4 regions of the Streptomyces sp. NBC_01255 genome follow, and region 3 is predicted to be linked to each of the others. Evidence: riboswitches for the same ligand, from Rfam matches in the RefSeq annotation. Region 3 holds a riboswitch; each other region holds the start of a gene.
What was found. Region 3 has a riboswitch for cyclic di-AMP ahead of OG357_RS01000 (LysM peptidoglycan-binding domain-containing protein). Riboswitches for the same ligand answer to the same signal wherever they lie in the genome.
Positions count from the first base shown of each region.

Region 1: it holds a riboswitch for cyclic di-AMP, as region 3 does, so the genes downstream of both, OG357_RS06510 (M23 family metallopeptidase) here and OG357_RS01000 (LysM peptidoglycan-binding domain-containing protein) in region 3, are expected to answer to the same signal.
Region 2: it holds a riboswitch for cyclic di-AMP, as region 3 does, so the genes downstream of both, OG357_RS09775 (M23 family metallopeptidase) here and OG357_RS01000 (LysM peptidoglycan-binding domain-containing protein) in region 3, are expected to answer to the same signal.
Region 4: it holds a riboswitch for cyclic di-AMP, as region 3 does, so the genes downstream of both, OG357_RS33675 (C40 family peptidase) here and OG357_RS01000 (LysM peptidoglycan-binding domain-containing protein) in region 3, are expected to answer to the same signal.

Region 1 covers NZ_CP108474.1:1,521,184-1,523,373, reverse strand. The annotation lists gene OG357_RS06515 (tyrosine-protein phosphatase) at 1-457, opposite strand, end outside; cyclic di-AMP (ydaO/yuaA leader) riboswitch at 846-1,008, shown strand; gene OG357_RS06510 (M23 family metallopeptidase) at 1,013-2,047, shown strand.
Region 2 covers NZ_CP108474.1:2,252,294-2,254,483, reverse strand. The annotation lists gene OG357_RS09780 (M16 family metallopeptidase) at 1-725, shown strand, start outside; cyclic di-AMP (ydaO/yuaA leader) riboswitch at 927-1,090, shown strand; gene OG357_RS09775 (M23 family metallopeptidase) at 1,103-1,885, shown strand; gene OG357_RS09770 (GntR family transcriptional regulator) at 2,081-2,190, shown strand, end outside.
Region 3 covers NZ_CP108474.1:240,164-242,353, reverse strand. The annotation lists gene OG357_RS01005 (alpha/beta family hydrolase) at 1-155, shown strand, start outside; gene OG357_RS01000 (LysM peptidoglycan-binding domain-containing protein) at 139-1,044, opposite strand; cyclic di-AMP (ydaO/yuaA leader) riboswitch at 1,050-1,203, opposite strand; gene OG357_RS00995 (DUF6197 family protein) at 1,602-2,190, shown strand, end outside.
Region 4 covers NZ_CP108474.1:7,422,359-7,424,548, forward strand. The annotation lists gene OG357_RS33665 (8-amino-7-oxononanoate synthase) at 1-124, shown strand, start outside; gene OG357_RS33670 (ATP-binding protein) at 284-712, shown strand; gene OG357_RS33675 (C40 family peptidase) at 879-1,355, opposite strand; cyclic di-AMP (ydaO/yuaA leader) riboswitch at 1,359-1,540, opposite strand; gene OG357_RS33680 (hypothetical protein) at 1,880-2,185, opposite strand.

The DNA of each region.
Region 1 (2,190 bases), 1.3 Mb from region 3:
CCATGGAGTGCAGGATCCGGCTGTGCTCCGACGTCCGCTCGACCACCATCTTCCGGTACGAGTCGGACATACGGGCCGCCGCCTTGCCGTCGCCCAGGATGTCCCGCAACTGCGCGATGTCGCCGTCGCACACCAGCTTCCAGAACTCCTTGCCGTCGGCGGGGTCGTTGAGGGGTATGTTCACGTTTCGCACGCCGGGGAGCTCGACGTCCGCACCCTCGACCTTGCGGTCGGCCTCGTTGCGGAAGTCGAAGACGGTGTGCAGGCCCAGTGAGGCGAGGAAGGCGGCGTCGGTCTCGGTGGCGTGGGCGAGGTGGCCGCTGCGGAAGAGGCGTCCGGGCCGCACGGCGCGCCCGTCCGTCGTCGGCAGGCCGCCCACGTCCCGGAAGTTGCGGACCTCGGCCAGCTCGGGTTCGTTCGCTTCGGTGGGCGGGACCTGCGGCAGCTGCTGCGTCACGGATGCTCCTGGGGGGTCGTCGTTCGGGGGCCCGATGCGAGATCGGTTCCTAGGGCAATCATCCAGGTGGGACGGGGTCGGCGCACCCCCTCGGACGGGAATGGGTGATCTGTCCGAAATGAGGCGTTAAGGGGAACACGCCCTGGTTGCAGGCGAGATGGGCGATGCCGCGTGAGCAGGGTCATAGATGTGACGGATCGTGGCCGAAGGCCCCGGGCAATTGCCGTACGGAAAAAGGAAATCGAAGGACCGTCATCGACGGAGGGTGACCGGAATTCCGCCCGGAATGCGGCCCGGGTAATGCCGGAGGAAATCTGCGGCTTGTTCGCTCCGACCCCGCTCGTCTAGCGTCACCGTCAATCCGGTCGGACCGCCGAATCCTGCCACCGTCCGGAATCCGCACTCATCCCATGCGTGGCAGGAGCGGGGGACCCAGGAAGTACGCCGGTCCCGCGACAACAGGACGGCTCGGGGTGAAGCCGCGTGAGAACGCGGCCGGGCATCTCCAGTCCGAACCCGACAGCTCACCTCGTAGGCGCCGGAGAGGAATTCGCCATGCCCGCGAAGGGTAAGCACCGCCGTCCCAAGATCAATTCCATCACGCGTGGTCTCGTCGTCGCCAGTACGGGAGGCGCCGTCGTCGCCCTTCCGCTCCTCGGCGCCACCGGAGCCCACGCCGCCGAGCAGGCCGCCCCGGCCGCCGTCCCCGCCCAGGCCGTCGCCGCCGCTCAGGTGAAGGCGCCCGCCGCCCTCCAGGCCGCGCCCACCGCCGCCGCGAAGGCCGCGCCGAAGACGTACTCCGTCGTCAGCGGCGACTACCTGTCGAAGATCGCCACCGAGCACCACCTCGCAGGCGGCTGGCAGAAGCTCTACGCGGACAACCGCCAGGTCGTCGGCGAGAACCCCTCGCTGATCCTGCCCGGCATGAAGCTCACGCTCGGCGCGAAGAACACCGCCGCCGCCGCTCCGAAGAGCGCCGCGCCCAAGGCCGCCGCCCCGAAGGCGGCTCCGAAGGCCGCCCCGAAGGCCGCTCCCGAGAGCACGCAGAGCTCCGAGAAGAACGGCGACTCCTCGCGTGCCTCGCGCAGCAGCCAGCGCGCCGCCGCTCCGGCCGCCGCCTCCGCCGAGTCCTCCTCGTCGCAGTCGTCGCAGACCTCCCAGTCGTCCGGGGCCTCGACCTCCGCGTCCGGCTGGGTCGCCCCCGTCAGCGCCGGCTTCTCCACCCCGTACCGCGCCTCCGGCTCCATGTGGTCCTCCGGCTACCACACCGGTGTCGACTTCACCGCCTCCTCCGGCACCACCGTCCGCGCCGTCGGCGCCGGCACGGTCGTCTCCGCCGGCTGGAGCGGCGCCTACGGCAACGAGGTCGTCATCCAGCACGCCGACGGCAACTACTCGCAGTACGCGCACCTCTCCTCCCTCTCCGTCTCGTCCGGCCAGACCGTCACCGGCGGCCAGCAGATCGGCCTCTCCGGCTCGACCGGCAACTCCACCGGCCCGCACCTGCACTTCGAGATCCGCACCTCCCCGAGCTACGGCTCCGACGTCGACCCGCTGGCCTACCTGCGCCAGCACGGCGTCTCCGTCTGACACGGACGCTCCCTGACGGCCCGGCACATGTGTGCCGGGCCGTCGGCGTATTCCGGCTTGGGAGAATCTTTATCGGTGGCATATGTCACCCTGCGTCAACCCCTCCTTACGGTCGCGTAGGTCACATCCGAAAGGGAAGGATG
Region 2 (2,190 bases), 2.0 Mb from region 3:
ACCTGGACAAGGTCCTCGCCGAGACCCTGGGCGCCTGGACCGGCGAGTCGGCCGAGCCGCTCCCGATGCCGCCGATCACCGCCGACGACACCGGACGGGTCGTCATCGTCGACCGCCCCGGCGCGGTCCAGACCCAGTTGCTGATCGGCCGGATCGGCGCCGACCGGCACGACAATGTCTGGGCGGCCCAGGCCCTGGGCACGTACTGCCTCGGTGGGACGCTGACCTCGCGGCTCGACCGGGTCCTGCGCGAGGAGAAGGGCTACACGTACGGCGTGCGGGCCTTCGGGCAGGTGCTCCGCTCCGACGCCGAGGGGAACGGCGCCTCGATGCTCGCCATCAGCGGCTCGATCGACACCCCGAACACCGGCCCCGCACTTGACGACCTGTGGAAGGTGCTGCGGACCCTCGCCGCCGAGGGTCTCACCGACGCCGAGCGCGAGACGGCCGTGCAGAACCTGGTGGGCGTGGCACCGCTCAAGTACGAGACGGCCGCCTCGGTCGCCGGGACGCTCGCCGACCAGGTCGAGCAGCACCTCCCGGACGACTACCAGGCCCAGTTGTACGCGCGGCTGGCCGAGACGGGCACGGTCGAGGCGACCGCGGCCGTCGTCAACGCCTTCCCCGTGGACCGGCTCGTGACCGTGCTCGTGGGCGACGCGGCACAGATCGCGGAGCCGGTGCGCGCACTCGGCATCGGCGAAGTCACCGTGGTGACCGGCTGATCGCACGCGCCGACCCGGCGACGGAAGGCCTCGACGTCATGATTTCGTCGAGGCCTTCCGCTTTGCCCGAATTGAGGGCAAGAGTGGCTGTCTGCCCTGTGGCATGTCTTACAAACGGGCGTGTCTGTTTGGTGATTGACAGACGATCCCATAGCGTCGGTGCGGCTGTTCGTCAGTTGCACGTGCCGCATTCGCGGCAACGGACAGTCATCGCCGAGTCCCCGTCAGGCGCGAGCCTGGGGAGCCGGGGACCCACACAGTCCCTGGGGTGAATCGGGCGCCTTCGTCACGTACGGAGGGGCTCGTAGGAGACCTTCCTGCTCCGAACCCGTCAGCTAACCCGGTAGGCGAGAAGGAAGGAAAGGATCAGCCCCTACATGGCGTTCACCCGTGCCACCGGGAAGCATCGTGGTCCGAGCCGGATGGCGCGCCGCAGCGTGGGCATCGCCGGCGTGGCGACGCTCGCCACCACCGGCGTCATCGGAGGCTTCGCCTCCCCGGCGCTCGCCACCGACACGGACAACCGCTCCCCCGAGGACACCGGCCTCACGCAGGTGATCACCGAGGACTCCCTCGCGGACCGGATCGACGCCCAGGCCGCCGCCCAGGAGCAGGAGGCCTTCGAGGCCATCGTCAAGGCGAAGGCCCAGGCCGAGGCCCGCGCCGAGGCGAAGCGCAAGGCCGAGGCCCGCGCCAAGGAGGTCCGCGAGGAGCGCGAGCGCGCCGCCCGCGAGGCCGAGCGCCGCCGCCTCGCCTCCTTCCAGCTCCCCGTGGCCGGCTCGTACGTCACCACCGGCTACAAGACCGGCGGCTCGCTCTGGTCCTCCGGCAGCCACTCCGGCATCGACTTCCACGCCTCCTACGGCAGCTCGGTCGTCTCCGTCGGCTCCGGCACCGTCGTCGAGGCCGGCTGGGGCGGCGCGTACGGCAACAACATCGTGATCCAGATGAACGACGGCACGTACACCCAGTACGGTCACCTCTCGTCCATCGGGGTCTACGTCGGCCAGACCGTCGAGCCGGGCCAGCAGATAGGCATCTCGGGCTCGTCGGGCAACTCGACCGGCCCGCACCTCCACTTCGAGGCGCGGACGGGCTCCGACTACGGCTCGGACCTGAACCCCATCTCCTACCTCCGCGCTCGCGGCGTCAGCCTCTGACACCACGCGGATCGCGTCGCAAAAGCCCCGGCTCGTACTGAGCCGGGGCTTTTCGCTGACCGAAACATATCGCTGGATTCCACGGGGGCATCGGAAATTCCGGCCTGCTGCAATAGAGTCGCGGAACAGACGCAGAAGGGACGCAGAACAGGCGTCGCTCGAATTGTCTCTCGCGGACCAAGGCGGAGGTCGGACATGCGCGTACCCGCGCAATCGGTATGCACGGCGATCCGGGACGACATCGTCTCCGGTGTCTTCGAGCGGGGCGGGCGGCTGACCGAGGAGCAGCTCGCGCGCCGCTACGG
Region 3 (2,190 bases):
ACAGACGCGCTCAGGCCTTGCTGCGCTGCGAGAACCGGCTGACCGTCGTCCCCGGGGCCACCCACCTCTTCGAGGAGCCGGGCGCCCTGGAGGAGGTGGCGGAGCTCGCCACGGACTGGTTCGCCGAGTGGTTCCGGCTCAGTAGGCCCCGTTGACGTTGTCGATGGAGCCGTAGCGGTCGGCCGCGTAGTTGCAGGCGGCCGTGATGTTGGCGACCGGGTCGAACAGGTCCGTGGACGTGCCCGGGACGTGGTAGGCGTCGAAGGTCGGCTGGATGACCTGGAGCAGACCCTTCGAGGGGGTGCCGGCCACGGCGTTCGAGTCCCAGAGGTTGATGGCCCGGGGGTTGCCGGAGGACTCGCGCATCACGTTGCGGAGGATTCCGTCGTACGAACCGGGGATGCCGCGCTGGGCCATGATGTCCAGCGACTGCCGGATCCAGCCGTCGAGGTTGTCGGCGTACTGGGTGGCGGCGGCCGGGGCGGCCTTGACGGCGGGCGCGGCGGCGGGCGCCGCCTGCGCGGCGGAGGCACCCGAGGCGGCGGCCGGGGCCGCGGCACGGCGCTCGGAGCGGCTCGCCCGCTCCGTGGTCGTGGAGCTCTTCTTCTGCGCGGTCGCGGATACCGGGGCGGGCTTCGTGGCGGGCTTCGCGGAATCCCGACGAATCGTCAGTTCGAGACCGGGGTGAATGAGTGACGGATTGTCACCCACGGCGGACTTGTTGGCCCGGTAAATCGACTTCCAGCCGCCCTGAATTCCCTTCTTCTGGGCGATCAGGGAAAGCGAGTCACCACTCACCACGGTGTACGTGCGCGCGGCGGCGGGGGCCGAGGGAGCGGCAGCCGGAGCGGCGGGCTGGGCCGCGAAGGAATGCGCGGCGAAGGGCTGCGCGGCGATCTTCGGTGCGGCCGAAACGGTCTCGGCGCCGGCCGTGGCGGGGACGACCAGCGGCAGGGCCAGGGCGGCGCCGCCCGTGCCGGCGAGCGCGAGGCCGCGGGAGACGGTGCGGCGACGGGGGCGGCGGTGCTTACCGTGTGCAGGCATGACGGATGTCCTCTCCGGCGCCTGCGGGGTGAGCTGTCGGGTTCGGACGGGAGATGTCCGGCCGCGCACACGCGGCTGCACCCCGAGCCGTTCCGGATTCCGGACCGGCGAATTCGTGGGTCCCCCGCTCCTGCCGTCGGGTGAAAGGGAGGTGTTTTCGGGCGGCGGCAGGATTAGGCGTTCCGCTCGAATGGGGGTGACCGTAGGCCAGCATTGCGCCGGATAACAAGAGGATCTGATCGCCGGCTCCCGGAATTGGATCTCCGAATTCAGGGAATTCAAGATCGACCGGGCTCGGGAGGCGGTGAACTTCCGTGTGCGGTACGGGCTGCGGGTGTACGGGTCCCTGACGAGGGCGAGAGAAAGTGAACCGCGTCACCAGGAGAGTAATGTCCGAATATGCGATGTAATTCCGTTGGTGAGTAAATGGGCGGAAATTGGCCGAGGTGGGCTGTTCGCCCGCGCTGGTGCGAGTGGGGCACGCCCAGTGCGGGCAAAAGTCGCAAACTAGACATTCTTCTTGAAGGATGGAGGTACCCGACCCAGGAGCCACCCGGATGCCGACCTCCATCGCCCCGATCAGCCCGGACACCCTCGACCGCGAGGCGGCCGCTCTCTTCGAGAGCGCCACCTGGCAGCGGATCGTCACCGACTGGACCGCCCCCGCTCGGCCGGCCCCCGCGCCGGAGCGGACGCCCGAGCCCGCGGACTGGCGGGCCCTCCTCACCGTGTCCGTGGACCGGCTCGTGGCCGACGCGCTCGACGCGCTCCCGCCGTCGGCCCCCGTCGAGACGCTCCCCGGCCGCATCGGAGCCGTACTCCCGGACCGACTGCACGCCTGGCGCCGGATCGGCCGTCCCGAGCTGCGCCCCTCGGTCCACCTCGGCTACGCGCGGCTGGTGCTCACGGAGTGGGGCTGGCAGAACGCGCCGTACAAGCTGCGCGACGCGCGGGGAGCGCGCTGTGTCTGCGGCGCGCTCCTCGCAGCCCACCGCCTCGGCTACGGCAGCGCGGACACCATGAACGAGGCGGCCGCCTGGATCATGACCGAGCTCCGGTCGCAGGGATGGGGCGAGCTGATCGGTCCGTGGAACCGGGCCCCCGGCCGTACGGCCGCCGACGCGGTGGGCCTCCTCGACGCGACGA
Region 4 (2,190 bases), 7.2 Mb from region 3:
TTTCCGGCCCCCGTCCGTACCGGACGGCATCTCGCGGCTCCGGCTCACGGCCCGCGCCGACCTCACGGACGCCGACCTCGGACGCGCGGTGGAGACCATCCTGCGCACCGCGCCCGCCGCCTGAGACGAGCCCAAGAGCGTTCTCGGGCAGCAGAGTTCACCGCTTCGGGCGATAGATGACCACATTTCGTGGTGGAAGGCCGTACGGGGCGGCACGATCGGTGGCACTGACGCGAAGCGCAATCCGGGGTGGTGTCCCCGGCGGGAAAGGGACAGCGCCGCCATGGCAGACCATCAGGAAGCATCCGCCACTCTGCCGAGCGATCCCGCGTCGGTCCGCACGGCACGGAGGTGGGTCGCGGACGTCCTGGGGGACTGGGGGCTCGACGACGCGGCGGAGATCGCGGACTCGATCCGGCTGATCGTCTCGGAGCTGGCGACGAACGCCGTCCAGCACACCTTCGGGCAGTCGCCCACCTTCACGGTCGACCTCCGCCTGGAGCGGGAGGAGTGCCTGAGCATCGGTGTGACGGACAGCCATCCCCGCTGGCCCCGCCGCCTCCCGGCGGCGGTCCAGCAGGACAACGGTCGCGGCATGGTCATCATCCGCGTCCTCGCGGCGGAGGCCGGCGGCCGCCTCTCGGTCACGCCGACCGAGGAGGGCGGCAAGACCGTCTGGATCACCCTCCCGTGGACGATGGTCCCGGTGTAGGGGACTCGTACCGCCGAGGGGAGGCGTGAGGCAGAGCGAGGCGTTCGGCCGAGCAAGGCCGTTCGGCTGAGCAAGGCCGTGCGGCTGCGCGAGGCGTGAGGCTGAGCAAGGGGTGCGGCGGCGCCACCGCACCCTCCGGCTCGCTCGGGTCAGTGCCCGGGGTCCGTCATCGGACGCGGCCGTAGTAGACCTTCGACGACCAGATCTTGTCGAGCTTCACCCAGGAGCCCGTCTTGGGCGAGTGCCAGATCTTGCCGCTGCCGGCGTAGATGCCGACGTGGTAGACCCTCCCGCTGGAGTGGAAGAAGACCAGATCGCCCTTCTGCCGGCTCGACGAGGAGATGTGCCGGGTCTTGTTGTACTGCTGCTGCGCGGTGCGAGGCAGCGACTTGCCCGCCTTCTTGTACGCGTAGAGCGTCAGACCGGAGCAGTCGAACCGGGTGGGTCCGGTCGATCCGTACCGGTAGGGCGATCCTTTCTTCGACGCGGCGACGCTCAGTGCCTTGTTCGCGTGTGTCGTCGCTGCCTGGGCCTCCGATGCCGCACCTGGTGCGAACAGCGTGCCGCCGACGGCGGCGAGGGTGAGAGCCGAGACGGCTCCGGCCCGGGACAGCAGGGACGGGACATGCATCTGCGCGGTCATGCGCAACCCTTCGTCAGCCGCCTGCGAAGGATGACCTGTCGGGTTCGGGCTGGCGAAGATGCCCGGCCGCGGCTGCGGCTTCACCCCAAGGAACGGGCCCGCTGCGGTGACAGCGCGAACGTTCCGTACTGATTGGGTCCTCCACTCCTGCCGATCCACTCCTGTCGACCAGACGTCCGGGACAGCGGCAGGACTCGGCGTCCGCCCGGACCGCCCCGCCGCGGTGGCGGGGGCTTGTCGTCGACAGGGATCTTGACCCACGACATGGGCGAAAACCGAGCTGAAACGGCGATATGTGAGGCTCCTCACGACTGATCCGTTCGGGTGGACAGACCGCCTTTGTGATCTTCGGAGGTTTGGCCTACGAGCCGCGTACCAGCGATGGAACGTTCGATTCCGCCAAATGCGTACACCTGTTGCGCAACTCGCCCGCTTCATATGTCGACTCGTCGACTACGCCGAACGGGGGAGGGATTCTGCGGTGCGTGTCGCCCGACCGGACCTCGACACGACACGCGGAAATGTCAACTCGCGCGAGTACGGGGGACGGTGACCCGGTCGGCCCGGCGCTCCCCGTCCAACACCCTTAGGGCGCGCGCCAATGTGTCCGCGTGGACCTCGGCCTCGCCCCGTTTATGCATGAGCGTCAGAGCTTCGCGCAGCGCCTCCGCGCGTCCCACCAGGGCCTGCGCCGCACGCAACGCCCCATAGGTATGCGTACCTCTGGATGGATTGATCTTGCCCAGGAGGTCGACGACTTCGAGGTACGCGTCGATGAGGTCGCCCTCGGCCCGGGTCAGGGCCGGCAGCGGCGGCAGCTCGGGGACCACGGCCG